DNA from 3 places in the Photobacterium sp. HL06 genome. Region 3 is predicted to be linked to each of the others. Evidence: predicted binding sites of a transcription regulator. Region 3 holds the regulator's gene; each other region holds the start of a gene.
The links. The regulator PurR, encoded in region 3, represses purine synthesis genes. The targets are predictions, from matches to a motif close to TNANGNAAACGTTTNCNTNA.

Region 1 (6,877 bases), 1.6 Mb from region 3:
ATCGAAGAATTGCCACACAGGTTGCGGTGACAGTTGACTGATTTCAGACACAGCAGTCTCCCTTATAAACTATTGGGCTAAAGCGATTCACCAGCTGAATATCAACTAATGAGCTAGTAAAACTAGCAGAATAAACTATCGCGATTGCCGCAAGGATACCACTGTGCCTGAAACGGGGACAGTTAAATCTTAAAATGTGAAATATGGGCGTTAAGATTGTGACCGCTCGCAAGAAGTTGTTCGCTGGCAGAAGATATTTGCTCGCCCTGCTGAACGGTTTTCTGGCTGTGATCGGCCAGTTGGGCCAGGTTGCTATTGATGGCCTCGGCTGCCTGGGTCTGCTGGGTACTGGCATCGGCGATATGCTGGTTCAGCTCCCTGATCGTCGTGATTTGCTCACCAATGGTTGTCAGCGTCTGGGCCACTTCGTCAGCATGCTTGGCGGTGCTAGCAGATTGCTGGCGGGTTTGCAGTAGGGCTTCACTCACCTCAATGGCGCCGGCCTGCAGGCTATCGATGATTTCTTCTATTTCATTGGTGCTGGCTTGGGTTCGGGTGGCCAAGGTACGGACCTCATCGGCCACAACAGCAAACCCCCGGCCTTGCTCTCCGGCCCGGGCTGCCTCGATAGCCGCATTGAGCGCCAATAAGTTGGTCTGGTCGGCGATCCCCCGGATCACATCGAGTACAGAACCGATAGTCTGGGAGTCTTTGGCCAGCGCCTGGGCACTGGTATCGGTATTGTCGAGCAGGTTAAGCAGGGCATGCATTTCAGCCGACGAGTTAGAGACAACTGAGATACTGTTTTCACTCTGCTGGTGGGCATCCATGGCAGCTTCGGCAGCCTGGCGGGCCGAGAGGGACACTTCCTGGTTGCTGGTATGAAGCTGGTGCATAGCAGCGGTGACACTATCGACGCCTTTATGGGACTCTGTTGCACTGCTAACGGTGTGATTAGCAACGGCATTGAGCTGGGTGGATGCTGAGCTTATTTGCTCGCTGACCGGGGAGATGTCTTTTAGCATGTTGCTGATCCGGTTGGCGAAGGTATTATAGGCTTGGGCAAGGCGGCTAAGTTCATCATTGCCGTGGCAAGGGAGGCGAAGTGTTAGATCACCATCTCCTTCGGCAATATCTTGCATGGCGGATAAGGTTTCCTCGCAAGGGGCGGTGATCGAACGGCCAATAGACCATGCCATTACAAACATAATCGATAATGAGCCCAACAGGATCAGCCCGAGCTGCTTCATTTCGGCATAGAACTGGGCTTTGACATCGTCGACGTAAATACCCGAGCCGATAACCCACCCCCAAGGTTGGAAGCCTTTGACGAAAGAGATTTTTTCGACAGGGACCTCTGAACCCGGTTTTTCCCAGTAGTAATCAACAAACCCGGCCCCTTGCTGTCTGACAGTCGTGACCATATTGGTAAATAGCGGGTTTCCGTGTGGATCTTTAAATCCACTGAGATCTTTACCGTCCAGTGATGGTTTGAAAGGGTGCATGACCATACGCGGAGTCATGTCGTTAATCCAGAAGTAATCTTTCTCTTCATAACGAAGAGCGGCGACGGCTTGTTTGGCTTGCGACTGAGCTTTTGTGCGGCTCAGTAAACCTTGTTGTTCCTGCTGATAATAATAGTTAAACAGGCTGTGGGCTGACTCAACTAAGTGGCGGGTTTTCAGGCGTTTTTGTTCCAGTATGCTCGACTGGTAGTTAGAGGCGAATAGAAAGAGGGGGATAAGAGACAGTACCGTGATGGTGATCCCCAGTAAATAAAGTCGCCGGCTGATAGAAATTGCTCTTAATTTGTCGGTGCCCATAGCCATTACCTTTTTATTGTCATTATAAAGACCCATAGTTAATAGGGTATTCCGCTTGCGCGTAACAAATCAAGAACCTACTTGTAACACTTTAGTCGCGAATAGTTAAAACTGTGGTGTGTCAATCTGTAATAAAATTACAAAAAAAAGAGGTATGGAGCACATAAAATCAAAAAGTGTGACGAGGTTAAAGAAAATACTTGTAAGTTTGTTACGGCATGGGTATAGTTTACCCATCTTCTGGTGAAGACGAAATGACACAGTAAACCGCTCTAGGATGAGCCCGAGGTATCGCCTCCAAGGAACTGAGATTAAGTCAAGCCATGATGGCTGAGCACTAAACGTTTTATGTGTTTTGATAACTTAATATTTAAGGTGATAAAGATGAAAGTATTCGATTCAATGACAAATTTTTGGAATAACCGTTCTGTGTACACTGGTAACTTCCACTACCCGAGCTCTTTCGGCTATTAATTTCTGATTCTGTGCCAGAACCTTAACGGTGACTGGCATGGTATCTCGAGCAGTATTGTTCACCCCCCCCCTTTATTGAGAATTTAGAATACCCGCGATTCGGTTATTCAAGACATTCTTCCGCCACTCCTTCTTGGAGTGGCGTTTTTTTATCTTCAAAGAACGTCTATCTGCTTCCTGAAATATTATCTTTTCTCTTGTTATTGGCATGTATTCGATTACATTGGCTCTGAGGCAATAAATTCATCATTAACTTGATGCATATTATCGTTTGCGTGCGAATAAAAAATTTGTAGCGCTCAAAAAAGCAGCTTAATGGGATGTTGTTAATTCTTTGATTTAATGTGTTTTTTATTTTTTATTGTTGTGCGTGGTCGGTTTTTTATTCGGTTAACACAGTGTGCTACTGATAGTTGCGTTATTTTCTGGAAATTGCTGGCTAAGCAACATATAATCGCCCCCCAAAAATAGATGACGCAAACGTTTTCTATTTTGAATTTAACTTGCGCGTATTATCTCCAAGGAACCGAGAGCAATGCTTGAGAAACTGTTCAAACTGAAAGAGCACGGTACGGATGTTCGCACCGAAATGTTGGCAGGTCTGACGACCTTCCTGACGATGGCTTATATCATCTTCGTTAATCCGACTATGCTGTCCGCTACAGGTATGGATCAAGGTGCCGTATTTGTTGCCACTTGCTTGGCCGCGATGGTCGGCTGTTTCATCATGGGCTTTGTTGCAAATTACCCTGTTGCTCAAGCACCTGGGATGGGCTTGAATGCTTTCTTCACCTATGGGGTTGTTCTTGGGATGGGGCATACGTGGCAGGTTGCATTGGCTGCGGTATTCCTGTCTGGGTTGTGCTTTATCGCCTTGAGTGTTTTGCGGGTTCGTGAGTGGATCATCAATGCGATCCCGATGGCTCTGCGTACCGGTATCTCGGCAGGTATTGGTTTGTTCTTGGCTTTTATTGCATTGCAGAGCTCAGGCATTGTGGTTGATAACCCAGCAACACTGGTTCATGTTGGTGATCTGACAAGTTTCCCGGCGGTGATGGCGTCATTGGGCTTCTTCCTGACGATTGCGCTAGTCCATCGCGGTTATAAAGCTGCGGTGTTAATTGCAATACTTGCAGTGACAGTACTTGGCATCCTTTTTGGTGATATCACTTACGGCGGTGTGATGTCGATGCCACCAAGCATTGCGCCAACATTCATGCAGATGGACTTTAGCGGCGCACTTGAAGTCGGCCTGATTTCTGTTGTATTTGCCTTCCTATTTGTCGACCTGTTTGATACGGCAGGGACGCTGGTGGGTGTTGCGACAAAAGCCGATCTGATGGATAAAGAAGGTAAGCTGCCTCGCCTGAACCGTGCGTTGCTGGCTGATAGTACGGCGACCTCTGTGGGCGCTGTCTTGGGTACGTCAAACACGACCTCTTTCGTCGAGAGTGTATCGGGTGTTGCTGTCGGTGGCCGTACGGGTCTGACGGCAGTCACTGTTGGCGTATTGTTCTTTTTGGCATTGTTCTTTGCGCCGTTGGCAGGTATGGTTCCTGCCTATGCGACAGCAGGTGCCCTGTTCTATGTCGCCATCTTGATGATGTCAGGTTTGGTCAGTGTAGACTGGCGCGACTTAACAGAAGCGGCCCCAGTAGTTGTCGTTTGTCTGTTAATGCCGTTAACATACTCCATCGCTGAAGGTATCGGCCTTGGCTTTATCACTTATGCTGCTGTGAAGGTTATGAGTGGCAAGGGAAGAGATGTAAATATTAGCGTATGGGTTATTGCAGCGCTGTTTGCTGCTAAAATTGCCTTCTTATAACAGTTTATAAATATATCCAGCGACAATATCGCTGATTCAGAGGTTCATCGGATATGAGTACTAAATTCGTCATCACTTGGGACAACATGCAAATGTACACTCGTCAGCTGGCAGAAAAACTGCTTCCTGCTGATCAGTGGAAAGGTATTATTGCTGTTAGCCGCGGTGGTTTGGTTCCTTCTGCGATCCTGGCTCGTGAGCTTAACATCCGTCATGTAGATACAGTGTGTATTTCAAGCTACGACCACGACCACCAGCGCGAAATGAAAGTGCTGAAGCGGGCTGAAGGTGATGGTGAAGGCTTCTTGGTTGTTGATGATTTGGTTGATACTGGCGGTACAGCAGAGATGATCCGCGCAATGTACCCGAAAGCCAAGTTTGTAACAGTGTGTGCAAAGCCTGCCGGTAAGCACCTTGTTGATGATTATGTCGTTGATATTACTCAGGACACTTGGATTGAGCAGCCATGGGATATGGCCGTGACTTTTGTCGATCCGATTGCCAAGAAATAATCGCCAGTCGATGAATGAATAAAAAGGAGCCTTTGAGGCTCCTTTTTTGTTTAAAGGCGTACTTTAATCCATTCACTTTGAGCTAATTAGCCTGCCAGTGAAATGTTGCATCAAGCCGGAATGGAATAAAAGAGGGCTAACGCATGGCTCTGATGTCAGCCAGTGACTCGCCATTAGGCTTGTTGCGGTAAAAATTATTGTAGTTGATGAGGTCTATCGCATCGTGACCGGTCAACTCACACTTTCTGTCTAGCTTGGTTTGGTAAGAGCCTTGGATTTGCTCGCCAGATGCATCGAGGCAGACCGCTATTTTGGCATTAACGGCTCCGGATGCCTCACCAGGATTACCCCCAAGAACACCACCGCTACCAAATGCCAGCACAGAGCTTGAAAATAGCAACATACTGCATACACCGAGTATTTTCTTCATACAACAACCACCGTATAAAATACTAACAGTAGTATCAGCATAGCCCAGGATGGAAAATCAGTTAGGGATCGGACGGGAGGTGAAGTTTCAGCTCTTTCTATTCTCAACATTGCATCATTAGAGTCAGAACAGTGGCAGTGTCGCATTTGTGGTTAAAGTACAGCAGCTTGCCATGATGACAACGCCGAACCAAAAAAATAGGCGTGGAAAGATAAGGGGCATAGATAGGTGTTCCAGTGTTGCTTTTTTGTTTTTTTGCGCACACTGCAACTCACTGTTGGATGGTATACTTTTGGTATCAATGTCTTTGCGCACGTTGACTGATGCCTTCTTGGTGGATGCCGTTTTTCTCCTTAGGCAAAGGATCACCAAATGAGTTGTTGTGCGTAGATAGAAATCGAACAATGGAGCTTACCGTGTCTGAACCTTCTAAAACTAATTTATCAGAAAAGCTGTTTGCACCGCGGCAAACCTCGAAGGAAACGTCCGGCCTGGTCAAGCTGGCCGAAGTTGCTTCAAAGCCAATGCATAATGCGATGGATGGTGATAGCGAAGCGGGGTGGTACCGGGTATTGAGACGTCCGCAATGGGCATGGCAGGGAGTTGATCCAATCGAGATGGAATCGATTTTCTCTCGTATGGCCAACTCTGAAGCACCACGTACCAATGATGAACTGCTCGACACCGTTATCGGCTATAAACCTGGCAACTGGATTTATGAGTGGAGCCAGTCTGGGGCAATGTACCAGAAGACGGCCCGCGATTTGGTGAATGCTGACAAGAAAGACAAGGCGGCGCAGGTATTGCTGACAGCCAGTATGTACTACAGTGTTGCGGCCTACCCCCACCTGAAAGGGGATGCCCTGGCGGCGCAGGCGGAACTGCAGGCGAACCAGACCTACCGTGAAGCCATGGAGTATATGCCGCATCAAATGAAAACCATTGATGTCAAATATGAAGGTAAAACCTTCCAGGCATTTATCCACCTGCCTCGTACCGATAAATTACTGCCGACAGTCGTCGTTAGCGGCGGTCTGGATACCCTACAGTCAGATCTGTGGCGGCTTTACCATGATTATTTGGGCCCGGCAGGTTTTGCCATGGTCACGCTAGATATGCCTTCTGTCGGCCACAGCTCGGCTTGGACGTTGACGGAAGATACCAGTCGCCTGCATCAGGCATTGCTGCAGCAAATTCGTGATGTACCTTGGGTCGATCACCACCGTGTTGCCATGCTGGGACTACGCTTTGGGGGCAATGCGGCGATCCGCCTGGGCTTTATTGAGCCGACCCGCCTGAAAACCTGTATTAGCCTTGGCGGGGCGATACACAGTGTATTGGCTGATCCCAAGCGACTTGATGCCATGCCACGGATGTATCTCGATATGATCGCTTCGCGAATGGGCAAAAAGGGTGTCTCCAGGTCGAGCCTGACATCTCACCTTCCGGCCTGGTCGCTTAAGCAGCAGGGGTTGCTTGGCCGCCGTAAGACGGAGGTGCCGATGCTGGGGATCAGCCTGAAAAATGATCCGATCTGTACTGATATCGATAATCAGCTGATTGCAATGTCCAGCCGGGGTGGCAAGGCAATCACGCTACCGGAAAAGCCGCTTCACGATGGCTATCATCGCTCACTCGTGGCGGTAGTAGACTGGCTGAAAGAAAAATTAGCCTAAAGGCTGTTATTTATTTAAGCCTTGAGGGATGTAAATAAAATGTTGCTATCTTTTGGCTTTATGGCTTAAATGGAGTGACTAGAGGTAGAGGCTAAGCTGTGATTGAACCTTAGCTCTCTGCCTGGCACCCGATGGTT
Region 2 (6,877 bases), 840 kb from region 3:
TGTGATTTGATCCAGCTTGGTGGTAAGGGTTTGCATGAGTCTTGCGTGCTGAATCGGGTCGGTATTATCGCTTAGCATGTTTAGAGCTGCTTGCAGCCCTGCCGTATTCCGTTCCAGCTGATAGCTAATTCGCAACGTTGGCATATTCTTTTCGATAATCGTATTAACCTGGCTATCAAGGGTTTCCCAGTTAACCACGGCAATCAGGCTTACACTGATGGTGAGTAAAGCCATAAAGCCGATGGATGCTATCAGGCGATTACCGATGGTGTTCCAGCGCCGCATTATTTCGCCCCTTTGTTGTCGGCAAGGATCTGCTCACTGATGAGAATCGATCTTTCCAGCTGCCTGCTCATGGCATAGCGCCAGTTATCAAGGCGTTTCGCGGTATGAATATCAGTTCGGGATAGGGTCAGTGCTTGGGTATCATCGGCATTATCAGCTTGGACCTCAGTAACCGGCGGGGTTGAAGCCAGCTCGATAGCGAGGTTGTACAGCTCTTGCTGGGCGTTACTCAGGTGTGTTTTTGTGCCGATTTGGTGGATTAGCTGCCATGCCTGGTTCAGTAAAACCAGTTGATGGTTGATCACTTGTTCAAATAACTGTTTGATTAAGATAGCACGGTGTTGCATTAGGGAGTGATTGATTGGCAGTATTGAATAGGGTTGGCTGGTTTTCTGGTGTAGGCCATATTTGTTCAATGAGCTGGTAGATAGGTTGTGTTGTACCTTGCCTGATAGCAAATACTCAATAAAAGCTTGGCTGTGAGTTGCCTGGTTAATATTTTTGACGGCGGCGATATAGCTGGGCAGCAGCGGGCTTTGGTTTTGATAGTGAAACCCAATGAAAGGAAATTGTTTTTGGTCTTCATAGGCAAAACTATCAATGACAGGCCCGATCCCGGCAAGGCCGCGAGAAATTGCATCACTGACACCAAAGCTTCGAGCCGAAATGGATGCGAGGTTGCCACCAATCTGGAGCAGTAATTTCCAGCCTTCTTTCCAGCCATACTGTTGCAAAATATTTTCTACCATCAGATGAGTGGTTCCTGAGCGGGCTGGGCTACTCATAATGATATGGCGGAAATATTGTGGTTGTACCAGGCTTTCCCATGTTGCGGGAATATCAAGTTGATGTTTTGCCAGATAGTTTTTGTTCCACATTAGGCCGTAGCCAGAATACCCGAAGATAGCGACATTTTCTGGGGCCTCTAGCAGAAAGGCTTGCTGCTGGGCATTTAAGTCATGGCTTAGCTGACTCAAAGGCAGCAGCCTGTTTTGCCTGATGAGAGGTAAAAATAAGGAACGTGAGGAAGAAATTACAATGTCAATATCATGATCATTCTTACTCAGCAGCCGGAGCCCTGATTCCTCCCGTCGATGAAGCACTTTGATTGTCGCGTGAGGAAACTGTTGTTGGAATTGTTTCGTGATCGGTGTAATTGAGGGTTCTGGAAAGGTGGTTAATATAATCAACTTATTCGTAGGTGCTGCAATACAAGCTGACGAAAATAGTAGAATTACTAGAATAAATCGAATCATGATCTTTTAAAATTACCTTGTATTGACAGTTCTTATATACAAGGTTGCTCCGCAGGATTGTAGTTAATTAAATTAAGCTTTTATGAACTTATAAGATGCTAGCGCTTTTATACTTAGAGAAATTCACTATCGGACAAAAGTGACCCATTGCGATATTGAAGCCCGTTTAATATCACATTTTATCGTTGCAGAGTAGAAGGGGAAAGTGGTGTGAGGAAAATAATAAGGAAAAGGGATTATTATTTGGAAGTGGAATAACAGGTATGGGAATAACAAATATCTTTGCTTTGATTTATGCGGGGGAGTGATGGTACGGGATAAAAACCGGAGCTGTTGCTCCGGCTTCATGTTCTCAATATTTACGACCTAGGCATTTTGAATTTGCTGAATTTCAGTCGCTGACAAATGGTATTGGCGTGGGCAGTTGCGCCAAGTTTGCAGCATACGCTGGTATTTTTCCTGCATTGGAACCTGGCTGTTGAACATATGCTCAGACTTGTCAAATTGAGGGTACAGGCCCTCTTCTTCTGTTAGGAAACGAACGTAATGTACTAGCTGGGATTCTGTTGCAGCATCAAAACCCAGGAACTGAAGGCGGCGCGGATCAACTTGGTTCTGGTTGTCTTCGCTTAGCATTTTGAATGACTCCTGCATCGCGTGATACATTTCCATGAAATCAATCACATTGCGGCAATCTTCTTCAGCTAGGCAACCAAAGTCTTTATCTAGTTCACGCATCTGCAGGCCGTAGCCGCGCTCGACAATGGTTTGCAGGCGACGGTATTTCGCGGCATTCTCTGGGTTCATCTGAGACATCAGGTAGTACTGGTTAGAAAGAATAAGACGTTGTGCGTTAGTCATTTCCATAATGATTGGCCTTTAATATTGTATTGAGCTGGCATTGAGATTATCAGGTTGGTTACAAAAAAACTTGATCTGACGCCGTCTTGCTGGCGATTTATTGTTAATTGAAATTGACAGGCTAAAGCTTGTGCAACCAGGTTTGCAGGTGCTGATTTAACAAAAATAGTCCTTGTTCTTTACAAGGTTATTGGTGAGCTATCCTATTGATATAAGTTTAGCTTATTTGGCATAGAAGGCGGTGCACGGATGACGATGTTACAGTGGGTAGGCTATCTAATTTGGTTAGCTATTTTGGTTGTTAGCTTTCCACGTGAATTTTGGCCTAAATTCAAATTAGAGAAAGATTACCAACACCTGGTATTGGCAAGTGTTGTGGTGTTGTTTCTGCTCTGGAGCTTAAGGGCCGGGATCGCTGAGGGATTGCAGGTCCATTTTTTGGCGTTAACTGTGCTGGTTTTATCCCACGGCTGGCAGATTGCAGGGATAATTGGTTCAATACCTGTTGTGCTGTTAATGGCTATTGGTGTCGTGAACTGGCCTGATGGGGGGATGTATGCGTTAACCGGGCTCATTATTCCCGCAATGTTTAGCTTTGCGGTATTTCTATTTAGCTATCGATTTATGGCAAGACACCTGTTTATCTATATATTTGTCGCCGCATTTCTAAATGGTGCGCTGACCATGATAGCCCACTTGTTATTGACCAGTGCCTGGATGTATATGGGTAATCATTACTCGTGGATATATATTGTTGACAATTATTTGGTGCTGCTTCCTTTATTACTATTTCCTGAAGCCCTAATCAATGGAATGGCAATCACTTTGCTGGTGGTTTATAAACCTGAATGGGTAAGAACTTTCGCTGATCGTGATTATATTTATTCCTCCAATAAAAAAGATGAATAGTTTCTTTATTGTTTATTTATCCGTGTTGTTGTTTAAATTCATTTGCGAGATCGGGCTGTTTCATATTTCTCCACCTTGCCAGTAAAGCCAGCGGTTGAGCGGCTTTTGCTTGCGATATGTTTGTAAACTTTCTACTCTTTGCGCGATTTATTACACGGCGTGATCGTGTCCACTCGCATATTGCGCGAGAATCCCCGTTTTTATTCAGAAAAGAGCACTCGATGAGATGACGTTCTCCTTTTTTGACTGATATAAGCAAACGATTGCCAGGAGGCGTGGATTCAAAGCAGAGGGAAACCGAGTGCATTTGGTGTCGGCAGCAGGGCTGCCAGGCAGAGGTGTACCAGAAAGTAGCGATGCTAATTAGGCTACTTTCATTGTTCTTATGAGTTTGAAATGCAAATTGTTTCTGGTGTGATCGGTATTCTAGTACTGATCGTGATTGCTTACTTCCTTTCTGAAAAACGTGCTCACATTAACTGGCGTACGGTATTAGGTGCACTGGCTATTCAAATCAGCTTTGCGGCTTTGGTGCTGTACAGTGATGTTGGGCGTAGTGCGCTGGGTGCGTTCTCCGGCGGCGTACAAAATGTGATTAACTTCAGCAATGACGGGATCGGCTTCCTGTTTGGCGGCTTGGTCTCCGATAAGATGTTTGAAGTGTTTGGCGGTGGCGGTTTTATTATGGCGCTGCGCGTATTGCCTGTGGTGGTGTTCTTCTCGGCACTGGTGTCGGTGCTTTACTACCTGGGGATCATGCAGCTGTTGGTAAACACGCTAGGCAAGGCGCTGTCGAAAGCGTTAGGGACGAGCCGTGCCGAGTCGATTTCAGCGACAGCCAATATTTTCCTCGGTATTTCTGAGGCGCCGCTAACGGTTCGCCCATTCATTGCCAAGATGACCCGTTCGGAGTTATTTGCCGTAATGGTAGGGGGAATGGCCTCGGTAGCGGGTTCGGTGTTAGTGGGATATTCACAAATGGGCATTCCATTGGAGTATCTATTGGCAGCCTCGTTTATGGCGGCACCTGCTGGGCTGATGATGGCTAAGCTGCTGATCCCGGAAACCGATACGCCGCAGTCTGTGGCTGATGCGGAGGTAGACGCTCAAGACAAGCCTGTCAATATTATCGATGCTGCTGCACAGGGGGCGATACAGGGAATGCAGCTGGCGCTGAATATTGGTGCTATGTTGCTGGCATATGTGGGGTTGATCGCGCTGATCAATGGCGCGTTGGGTGGTGTCGGCCAATGGTTTGGTATGGAGAACCTAAGCCTGGATTTGATCTTTGGTTATTTGTTCCTGCCTTTTGCCTATATTGCCGGGATCTGGGACTTCGATGCTGCGCAGCAGATGGCTGTTATTTTTGGTACTAAAACCACGATCAATGAATTTGTGGCTTTCTCTCAGCTGGCTCCGTTGATCAGCAGCGGGGCACTGGAGCCTCGGGTGGAAGCGATTATTGCTTTTGCTCTGTGTGGTTTTGCCAACTTTGGCTCGATTGCCGTGCTACTCGGTGGTGTTGGACTGATGGCGCCAAGCCGTTATAACGAAATAGCCAAGCTGGGGATGAAGTCCTTGGTAGCAGCGACGCTGGCTAACCTACTCAATGCGACGGTTGCTGGCCTGTTTATTTCACTAGCTATGTAACGTCAGTGAGCGGTAGGATTATCGCCAAATAAAAAGCGCCGGCTATTTGTCGGCGCTTTTTTGTTTGGAGCTATGTTAGCGATAGCTAGCTGAGTCCGACGATATTCCCGTCAGCGTCAATATCCAGTGCCATGTAAGCGGGTTTTTCTGGTAAGCCAGGCATTGTCATGACATTGCCACATAGGGCATAGACAAATCCGGCACCGGCACACAGCTTGAGTTCACGGACTGGAACAATGAAGTCTGTTGGTGCACCTTTCTGGCTTGGATCGTGAGTAATAGAAAGCGGTGTTTTGGCCATGCAAACTGCTAAGTTGTCATGCCCTTGTGCCTTTAGTTCCATGAGCTGTTGCTTTGCTTGTTCTGATAGCTCCACTCCGCGTCCGCCATAGCCCACTTCGGCCACGGTCATCAGCTTTTCTTCCAGGCTTTGTTCTAGTTGGTAGAGCGGCTTGAAGTTGGCAGGTTGCTTACATGCATCGACCACAGCCTGAGCTAGCTCAGTTGCCCCTTCACCACCTTTGCCGAAAGCTTCGCTGATCGCAACATTCACATAGCTACCGAAGTTTTCCGCGGTGATCATGGCTTTCAGTTGGTTTAGCTCAGCCTCTGTGTCTTGAGGGAAACGGTTGATGGCAACCACAACCGGGATCCCGTATTTGGCAGCATTACGGATATGCCACTTCAGGTTCGCAAAACCACCCAGCAGTGCTTTTTCATCCGGCGCAAAGATAGCATCTGGCAGGGCTTGTCCCGGCCTTAGGTCATAGAGACCGGAGTTGGCTTTAAGACCGCGCAGAGTCGCAACGACAACGGCACAATCAGGGCCGCGATCTGCTTGTTGTGCCTTGATATTACATGCTTTTTCAAACCCCATATCTGAACCGAAGCCGCCCTCGGTGATCGTATAGTCACTCAGTCTTAACGCAATTCGATCAGCAATAATCGAGGAGTTTCCATGGGCGATGTTGGCAAACGGCCCTGCATGGATAAGGGTAGGAACCCCTTCTAGGGTTTGCATCAGGGTCGGTTCGATAGCTTCGCACATCGTGACGGCCATCGCTCCCGCAACCTGGAGATCTTCGGCGGTGACAGGCTGGCCATCCAAGTTATAGGCCAGGACAACGCGGCCAAGGCGCTGGCGCATATCGGCCAGATCTTTAGAGAGGGCTAAAATCGCCATTAACTCGGAGGCGGCTGAAATATCAAAGCCGTCGTCACGGGCAACGCCGTTAATTGTCTTACCTGGCTCATTGTTACCAACGGTGATCATCCGCAGGGCACGATCATTATGGTCCATGACCCGTTTCCAGCAGATACGATTAATATCAATCCGCAGAGCAGTGAGGCCAGTTTTTTCTGCAAATGCCTCATAGCCATGGCGTTCTTCATGATACAAGCGTGCGTCCAGTGCCGCTGCCGCAAGATTATGGGCTGCGGTGACGGCATGGATATCACCCGTTAAATGCAGGTTGAGCTTTTCCATCGGTGCAACTTGGCTGTAGCCACCACCGGCGGCACCGCCTTTCACCCCAAATACCGGCCCCATCGATGGCTGGCGGATACATGCCATTACGCTTTGGTTGATTTTGGCCAGCCCTTGCGACAGGCCGATAGTCGTGACGGTTTTGCCTTCGCCCAATGGGGTTGGGGTAATGGCTGTTACCAGCACCAGTTTTCCTTCTGGCCGGTCATTCAGGCGTTTGAGAATTGAGGGTTTAACTTTCGCTTTTAGAGTGCCTTGTGGGGTTAGATCGTCCGGCAGTATGCCGGCTTGTTGAGCGATTTGATCAATTGGGGTGAGTTGGGTATCACGACAAATTTGAATATCACTGTTCATGGGCGGCCATAACCTCGCATCGGTAGCAATAAAGATATACTGCATAGAGCTGCATTTGCAGGTCACGCAATCGTTT
Region 3 (6,877 bases):
GCTGGTGCGACATGGCCAGGGATCATACTTGCTTTTGTTACCCTAGGTAGCTTGTTGTTTTTGTTCGACCGCAATGCCAATGCGTTAAATGCTTTCTTGCTGGGCGAAGCCGAAGCTCGCCATATGGGCGTAAATGTTCAGCGGTTGAAAAGGCTGCTTATTTTGCTCTGTGCCGCGGGGGTCGGTGTCACGGTCTCATTAACCGGTGTCATTGGCTTTATCGGCCTAATTATTCCCCATCTAGGAAGAATGCTTACCGGGCCGAATCACAAAACATTGCTGCCATTGTCGGCACTACTTGGCGCGTTAATCCTACTCATCGCCGATATGCTGGCTCGTGTTGTCGCCGCCCCGGCAGAATTACCCGTCGGGATCATCACAGCTATTCTCGGCGCACCATTCTTTATCTTCCTACTTATAAACCAAAAGGGAAGAATGTCATGAACACTGCAACAGAAAAGAACAAGCCTGCTGCTATCGAAGCCAAAGGGCTGCACCTGACGTTGGGTGGAAAAACACTGCTGAGCAACTTCAACTTAACCATTGCCAGCGGCGAACTAACCGCCCTTCTGGGCCCCAATGGTGCCGGTAAGAGTACGTTGCTCAAGGTACTGTGTGGGGAAATCGATGCAGGCGGCGAAGTGTCCTTCTTCGGTAAAGCACGTAATGAATTCAAGCAGGCAAAGCTTGCCAAGCACTTAGGTGTATTGCCACAGCACAGCAATTTGAGTTTTGCTTTTACCGCACAAGAAGTGGTAGAGCTCGGTAGCCTGCCACTGCAAATACCCAATGTGCAAACCAAAACAATCGCCACTGAGAAAATGAAGCTTGTTGATGTGCTGTCGCTCAAAAATCGGCTCTACCCTTCCCTATCCGGCGGTGAAAAGCAACGGGTGCACTATGCACGGGTGCTTACCCAGTTAAGCCAGGCAGGCAAGCAGTGTATGCTGATGCTCGACGAACCGACCTCGGCGCTCGATCTCGCCCACCAGCATAGAACTCTGCAAGTCGCCCGAGGCCTTGCGCAATCGGGGGCTGCCGTGATCGTAGTGATCCATGATCTGAACCTAGCGGCTCAATATGCTGATCGCCTTGTTATTATCAATGAAGGTAAGATCCAGGCTGATGGTCCCCCCCGACAAGCATTACAGAAAGACACGATCAGCCGAGTCTATGGCTGGCCCGTACACATCGGCGAGCACCCAACCGATAACTATCCTGTTGTGATGCCTGCGATCTCGTCTGCAGAGTTATCAAAAGCAGTATAAGTTAATCCTATTTTAGCAGGACAGCCTCAGCCCAAAAGCTGAGGTTTTTTACTTGCCAGAAAGCAAAATCATCGAACCAGATTGCACGTCATATGCACTAAATTGTTGTAAAATTGCGGTGAGTTTGTTGATATCTATCAAGAATTACAGGGTTGGGATACAGAAACGTTGCACTGTGCGCTACACTCAGTAGAATGTGAACGCAAGCGATTACACAATGCAACGTCGGGAAAGACGAGAGAACAAGGCCGCTCGTGACTGAAGCGGCTTTTTGGCGTTTTTGTACGCTGTACCAAACAGAACAATTATCTGGATACAGTCAGATAATTACTCTGTTTGGTACTTTCAATTACAAGTGATTATGAAATGGTCGGCTCTGACCTCTGATCTTAAATTATTAGAAGAATAAGTATGGCAACGATTAAAGATGTTGCACGTATGGCTGGTGTATCAACCACAACAGTTTCTCACGTGATCAACAAAACACGCTTTGTTGCAGAAGCAACACAGAAAAAAGTATTAGCGGCCGTAGATGAACTAAATTACGCGCCAAGTGCTGTTGCGCGAAGCCTAAAATGTAACACAACCCGCACCATCGGCATGCTGGTAACCAAGTCTACCAATCCATTCTTTGCCGAAGTGGTCCATGGGGTTGAAGAGCATTGCTATGGCCAAGGCTACACCCTGATCCTATGCAATACTGAAGGTAACCTAGATAAGCAACGTGACTATCTACGCATGCTCGCTGAAAAGCGTGTAGATGGCCTATTGGTAATGTGTTCTGACTTGGACGAGAAGCTGCTTGAACTCCTTGAGCGCAAGAAAGACTTACCAATGGTGATCATGGACTGGGGCCCGGAAAGCCCGCATACGGATAAAATTCAGGATAATGCAGAGCTCGGCGGCTACGTTGCAACCAAGTACTTTATCGAACACGGCCACACTAAAATTGGTTGCCTGTCAGGCCACTCAGACAAATCGACCTGCCAAGAACGTCTGAAGGGCTTTTATAAAGCGATGGGTGAAGCGCAGCTTAGTGTCAATGAAGACTGGCTGCTTGAAGGTGATTTCGAGTGTGAGTCAGCGGTTATCGCCGCCAATAAGTTCATTGAAATGAAAGAGCGCCCGACAGCAATTTTCTGCTTTAACGATATTATGGCAATGGCGCTGATCAGTACTTTCGAGCAGGCAGGCATACGCGTTCCTGATGATATTTCAATTATTGGCTATGACAACATCGACTTGGCACCGTACTTCTCTCCGCCCCTGACGACGATTCACCAGCCTAAGCGCCGCCTGGGCAAAACGGCGATTGAGATCCTGATGGAACGAGTCAAAGATAAAGAACATGAACGCCGTATTTTTGAGATGGCACCAGAACTGGTTGTTCGCAAGTCAGTCAAAGACTTGAACGCCTAATCAACCAAGTCGCAACCCATAGAAACCGATATTACTTATCGGTTTTTTTATGTCTTAAATGACGGTTGTGATGCATTGATTTTGAGGCAAATATATTTTTTGCCACTAAAAACATAGACATATTTATTGAAGCAATATCACACTTTTAAAAGTGGGAGCAAGTTCAAAAATATTATATGGGATATGCTTATTAAGTCACGAACAAGGCAAACCTCCCGAAAGGGTGGGACGCAAAGCTTCCGGCCTAAAAGTGGTTAGTTTTTCAACAACTAAGTCTCTTATGGTAGCGGGGTCGCCGATGGATCTAGCAAAAAGTCATGTCATGAATCCTGACATTATCCTGACATAACTTTTTTGTGAAATTTGCTAATCTGAAATCCTCGCTCTGTTGTTAGGTGACCCAAGAAATATTTCACCGAGAAGAAGCATGGACAAACCAGTACTTAAAGAATCATTACGATTATTCAGTTGTTTCGAGAATGTAAAGTCTCGCTCAATGTTTGGTGGCTTTGGCATTTTCGCGGGTGAAACTATGTTTGCACTCGTGGTAAATGACAAGTTACACCTTCGTGCAAATGCCGAAAATGAAAAAGAATTTAAAAAAGCAGGGCTTACACCTTATGTGTATAAAAAGCGCGGCTTTCCTGTTGTAACTAAGCACTACGCTATTCCAGAAGAATGGTGGAGTGAACCCGATAAAATTCTTTGCCAAGCTAAGCGTTCCTTTACTGCCGCCAAACAAGATAAAGAAACCAAAAGCAAATCAGGCCCAAGTCGTATTAAAGACTTACCAAACCTCCGTTTAGCCAACGAACGTATGCTGAAAAAAGCAGGTATTACTACGGTTGACGAGCTCTTTGAAGCCGGTGCCCTGAATGCTTACAAGGCGTTACAGCAGTCTCACCAGGAGTCGGTCAATATCGAGTTGCTATGGGCCTTAGAAGGTGCCGTAAGTGGCCAGCATTGGTCGGTCATTACTCAGCAACGCCGCTCAGAGCTCCTATCTGAGTTGCCATAGGTTAGAGACATCGATAAAAAAGAGGTGCTATGCACCTCTTTTTATTATCTGCACTCAAATACACACCCAAGACCAGTGAAATTAAGCACATTGCCGAACGAGCATATTGGTTTCGTTGTAAATTTATGCCCTCTCTTATGACAATTTTTTGTCATAGAACGTCAAATATTGATACCTCTCACAAAGCTGTTCATAAATGCATCAATATCCTTTTCTTCAATATCGGCATTAGTAGAATGAGGCTGTCGTTCACACAGGAGGTTGTCATGCACTGTTCCAAGCCTTTTCCTGGACAAGCAGACCAGATGTTCAAAGACAAGTTTTGCAAGTGGCCAAAGCTCATGCGTGCTCTGGTGATAATTAGCCTGATCCCCCCCTTTGCAATCTTGTTTATGGTTTATAGGCAACTTGCTCCGGTGGCAGCCCTTGACGATGCACTTACCCTCACGGCAGGTTTCAACCTATTATTGCTTTTCTGGGGGTTATTACTGAAAATCCGCTCAAGAAAGTACTGGTATCGCAACTACCATATTGGTAAAACCATGCTCCTAGCAATGCTACCTGTCATTGCATCCGGCTATATACTACTATCGCAACCGGATGTTCCGGATATGGCCAAACAACAGAAAACCCAAGCTGTTCATATTTCGCTCAACTAATAGAATTTAAAGAATTTTTTCGATTTCCTGAAATTTTCTTGCCCGTTATTCGGTCTCTGTCTCATACCAATCTAGTATTTTACCCGATCATTGCATCGATTAGATTGATATACTCGCTGTAGCATAAATTACAGCCAGACAGGCATCATTAAGGGGCTCATGTGCGTATTCCAGCCAAACAACATTATTCTTTTCTTATCAAGCCACTTCTTTGGCTGCAAAAGCGCCATTATGGCAACGTGCTAAACCCGGCATTGCTCTGGGGGCGACGTCCTACCCTATTCTGGCTTGTCGCTGGATTTTTCGGCTACCTCGATCGCAAGTCCTCCCCCGTAACACCCGTTGTCCGATCCTTAGTCTGCGTCCGGGTGTCACAGCTCAATGACTGCGCGTTTTGTGTCGATGCCAATGGAATGAAATTAGCCGAGCGCTGCGATTCCGTGGAGAAAATCAAGGCCCTTGCCAACTGGCAGCACAGCGAGCTTTTTGATCAGCAAGAGCGTGCCGTACTGGCCTATGTAGAAGCGATTACCATCACTGGTCAGCGCGTAGACGAAGCAATGATTGCACAGCTAAAACAGTGGTATGACGATGATGCGATTGTTGAGCTAACAGCATTAATCTCATTCCAGAACCTATCAGCCAAATTCAATACCGCGCTTGATGTACCGGCACAAGGATTTTGCTCACTGCCTATTCAGCCCGGTGATACGGACAAGTCCGGAGAGAAATCGTTAGCCTCTCCTTCCGACAATAAATAAAAGGTGAAGTCATGGACAGAAAAAAACTGCTACTACTCGGGACGATAACCAGCCTTATTGGTCTGTGGTTTGCCTTCGATCTTGGTCAGTACTTCACCCTTGAGCAGGCAAAAGCCCAGCAGGTTGCCCTGCAGGATACCATTGCCCAACAACCAATCTTGTCTAGTACGGTATATTTTGTCCTGTATGTGGTTGTGACGGCCCTGTCGCTACCTGGCGCGGCCATTATGACACTGCTTGGAGCGGCTTTATTTGGTTTCTGGTGGAGCCTACTATTGGTTTCTTTCGCCAGTACTATCGGGGCAACCTTGGCCTTCTTGTTCAGCCGCTTCATTTTACGGGACTGGGTCCAGAATAAATTTGGCCACCGCCTGGCTCCGATTAATGCAGGCATTGCCAAAGATGGTCCCATTTACCTGTTCACCTTACGCCTTATCCCGGTGTTCCCGTTCTTTGTGGTCAACCTGCTAATGGGGTTAACCCCGATTAGCACCCGTATGTTCTACCTTGTTAGCCAAGTCGGGATGCTGGCTGGCACCATGGTGTATATCAATGCCGGTACCCAATTAGGCGAAATTGACTCGCTAAGCGGTATCATTTCGGCACCAGTTCTGATCTCCCTTGCACTCCTGGGTGTTTTCCCTCTCGTTGCCAAATTTGTCATGAATATGATCAACCAACGCCGTGTGTATGCGAGCTGGCAGCGGCCTACACGATTCGATCAAAATATGGTTGTGATTGGCGCCGGGGCCGGTGGATTGGTCAGCTCTTATATTGCCGCAGCGGTAAAAGCCAAAGTAACACTCATCGAGCGTCATAAAATGGGTGGCGACTGTTTAAATACCGGCTGTGTTCCTTCAAAAGCGATCATTCGTGCAGCACATACAATGGCTGAAATTTCACGAGCGCAGGAGTTTGGTATTAAAACGAGCAAGCCAGAGGTAGATTTTGAACAAGTTATGGCACGTATTCACAACGTCATTGCCAAAATTGAACCGCATGACTCAGTAGAACGCTACTCCAAGCTGGGCGTCAACTGCATTAAAGGGGATGCGCGGATCCTGTCGCCATGGGAAGTCGAAGTCAATGGCGAGCGCATCACAACGCGCAATATCGTTATCGCCACCGGAGCACGCCCACTGGTACCCAATATTCCGGGGCTAGACACGGTCAACTACCTGACGTCCGATTCTATCTGGTCGCTCAAAACGCAACCTAAACGCCTGCTTGTATTGGGAGGTGGCCCTATTGGCTGTGAGCTGGCCCAGAGTTTCAGCCGCTTGGGTAGTGACGTAACCTTAGTTGAAATGGTCGACCAATTGCTGATCCGCGAGGACAGTGAGGCATCTGAGCTTGTCAGGCAAAGCCTGCAAAATGACGGCGTAGACATCAAGCTGGGTCACCGGGCAATGCGGTTTGAATCCGTGACTGACCAAGATGGTAATCGTGCCCAGCGTGCCTATCTTGATTTCAATAATGAAAAACAAGTCATCGTCGAGTTTGATGCCGTCATGCTGGCACTGGGCCGGGTTGCCAATGTGCAAGGATTTGGCCTCGAAGAGTTAGGTATCACGGCCACAGAGCGTGGTACCGTAAAAGTAAATGAATACTTGCAGACAGAATATCCAAATATTTTTGCTGTCGGTGATGTTGCCGGACCGTTCCAATTAACCCATGCTGCCGCTCACCAAGCATGGTATGCCGCGGTTAACGGCCTGTTTGGTCAGTTTAAGAAATTCAAAACCGATTACT

Region 1: a site for PurR is predicted at 2,770-2,789, ahead of AC51G0_RS14805 (NCS2 family permease). Genes of this name have one in related genera too.
Region 2: a site for PurR is predicted at 3,563-3,582, ahead of AC51G0_RS04205 (NupC/NupG family nucleoside CNT transporter). Genes of this name have one in related genera too.

What each region holds. Positions count from the first base shown of each region.
Region 1 is NZ_CM183914.1:3,266,319-3,273,195, reverse strand. Features, by position in the region: gene AC51G0_RS14820 (aminoacyl-histidine dipeptidase) at 1-51, opposite strand, end outside; gene AC51G0_RS14815 (methyl-accepting chemotaxis protein) at 183-1,823, opposite strand; gene vcdP (small protein VcdP) at 2,172-2,297, shown strand; gene AC51G0_RS14805 (NCS2 family permease) at 2,833-4,122, shown strand; gene gpt (xanthine phosphoribosyltransferase) at 4,176-4,634, shown strand; gene AC51G0_RS14795 (hypothetical protein) at 4,771-5,064, opposite strand; gene frsA (esterase FrsA) at 5,481-6,740, shown strand.
Region 2 is NZ_CM183914.1:828,496-835,372, forward strand. Features, by position in the region: gene AC51G0_RS04185 (ATP-binding protein) at 1-285, opposite strand, end outside; gene AC51G0_RS04190 (ABC transporter substrate-binding protein) at 285-1,541, opposite strand; gene AC51G0_RS04195 (YfbU family protein) at 1,908-2,408, opposite strand; gene AC51G0_RS04200 (hypothetical protein) at 2,652-3,311, shown strand; gene AC51G0_RS04205 (NupC/NupG family nucleoside CNT transporter) at 3,708-4,961, shown strand; gene AC51G0_RS04210 (formate--tetrahydrofolate ligase) at 5,047-6,801, opposite strand.
Region 3 is NZ_CM183914.1:1,672,039-1,678,915, reverse strand. Features, by position in the region: gene AC51G0_RS07975 (FecCD family ABC transporter permease) at 1-444, shown strand, start outside; gene AC51G0_RS07970 (heme ABC transporter ATP-binding protein) at 441-1,268, shown strand; gene purR (HTH-type transcriptional repressor PurR) at 1,680-2,687, shown strand; cyclic di-GMP riboswitch class I at 2,883-2,987, shown strand; gene AC51G0_RS07960 (TfoX/Sxy family DNA transformation protein) at 3,115-3,705, shown strand; gene AC51G0_RS07955 (hypothetical protein) at 3,972-4,364, shown strand; gene AC51G0_RS07950 (carboxymuconolactone decarboxylase family protein) at 4,526-5,125, shown strand; gene lpdA (dihydrolipoyl dehydrogenase) at 5,137-6,877, shown strand, end outside.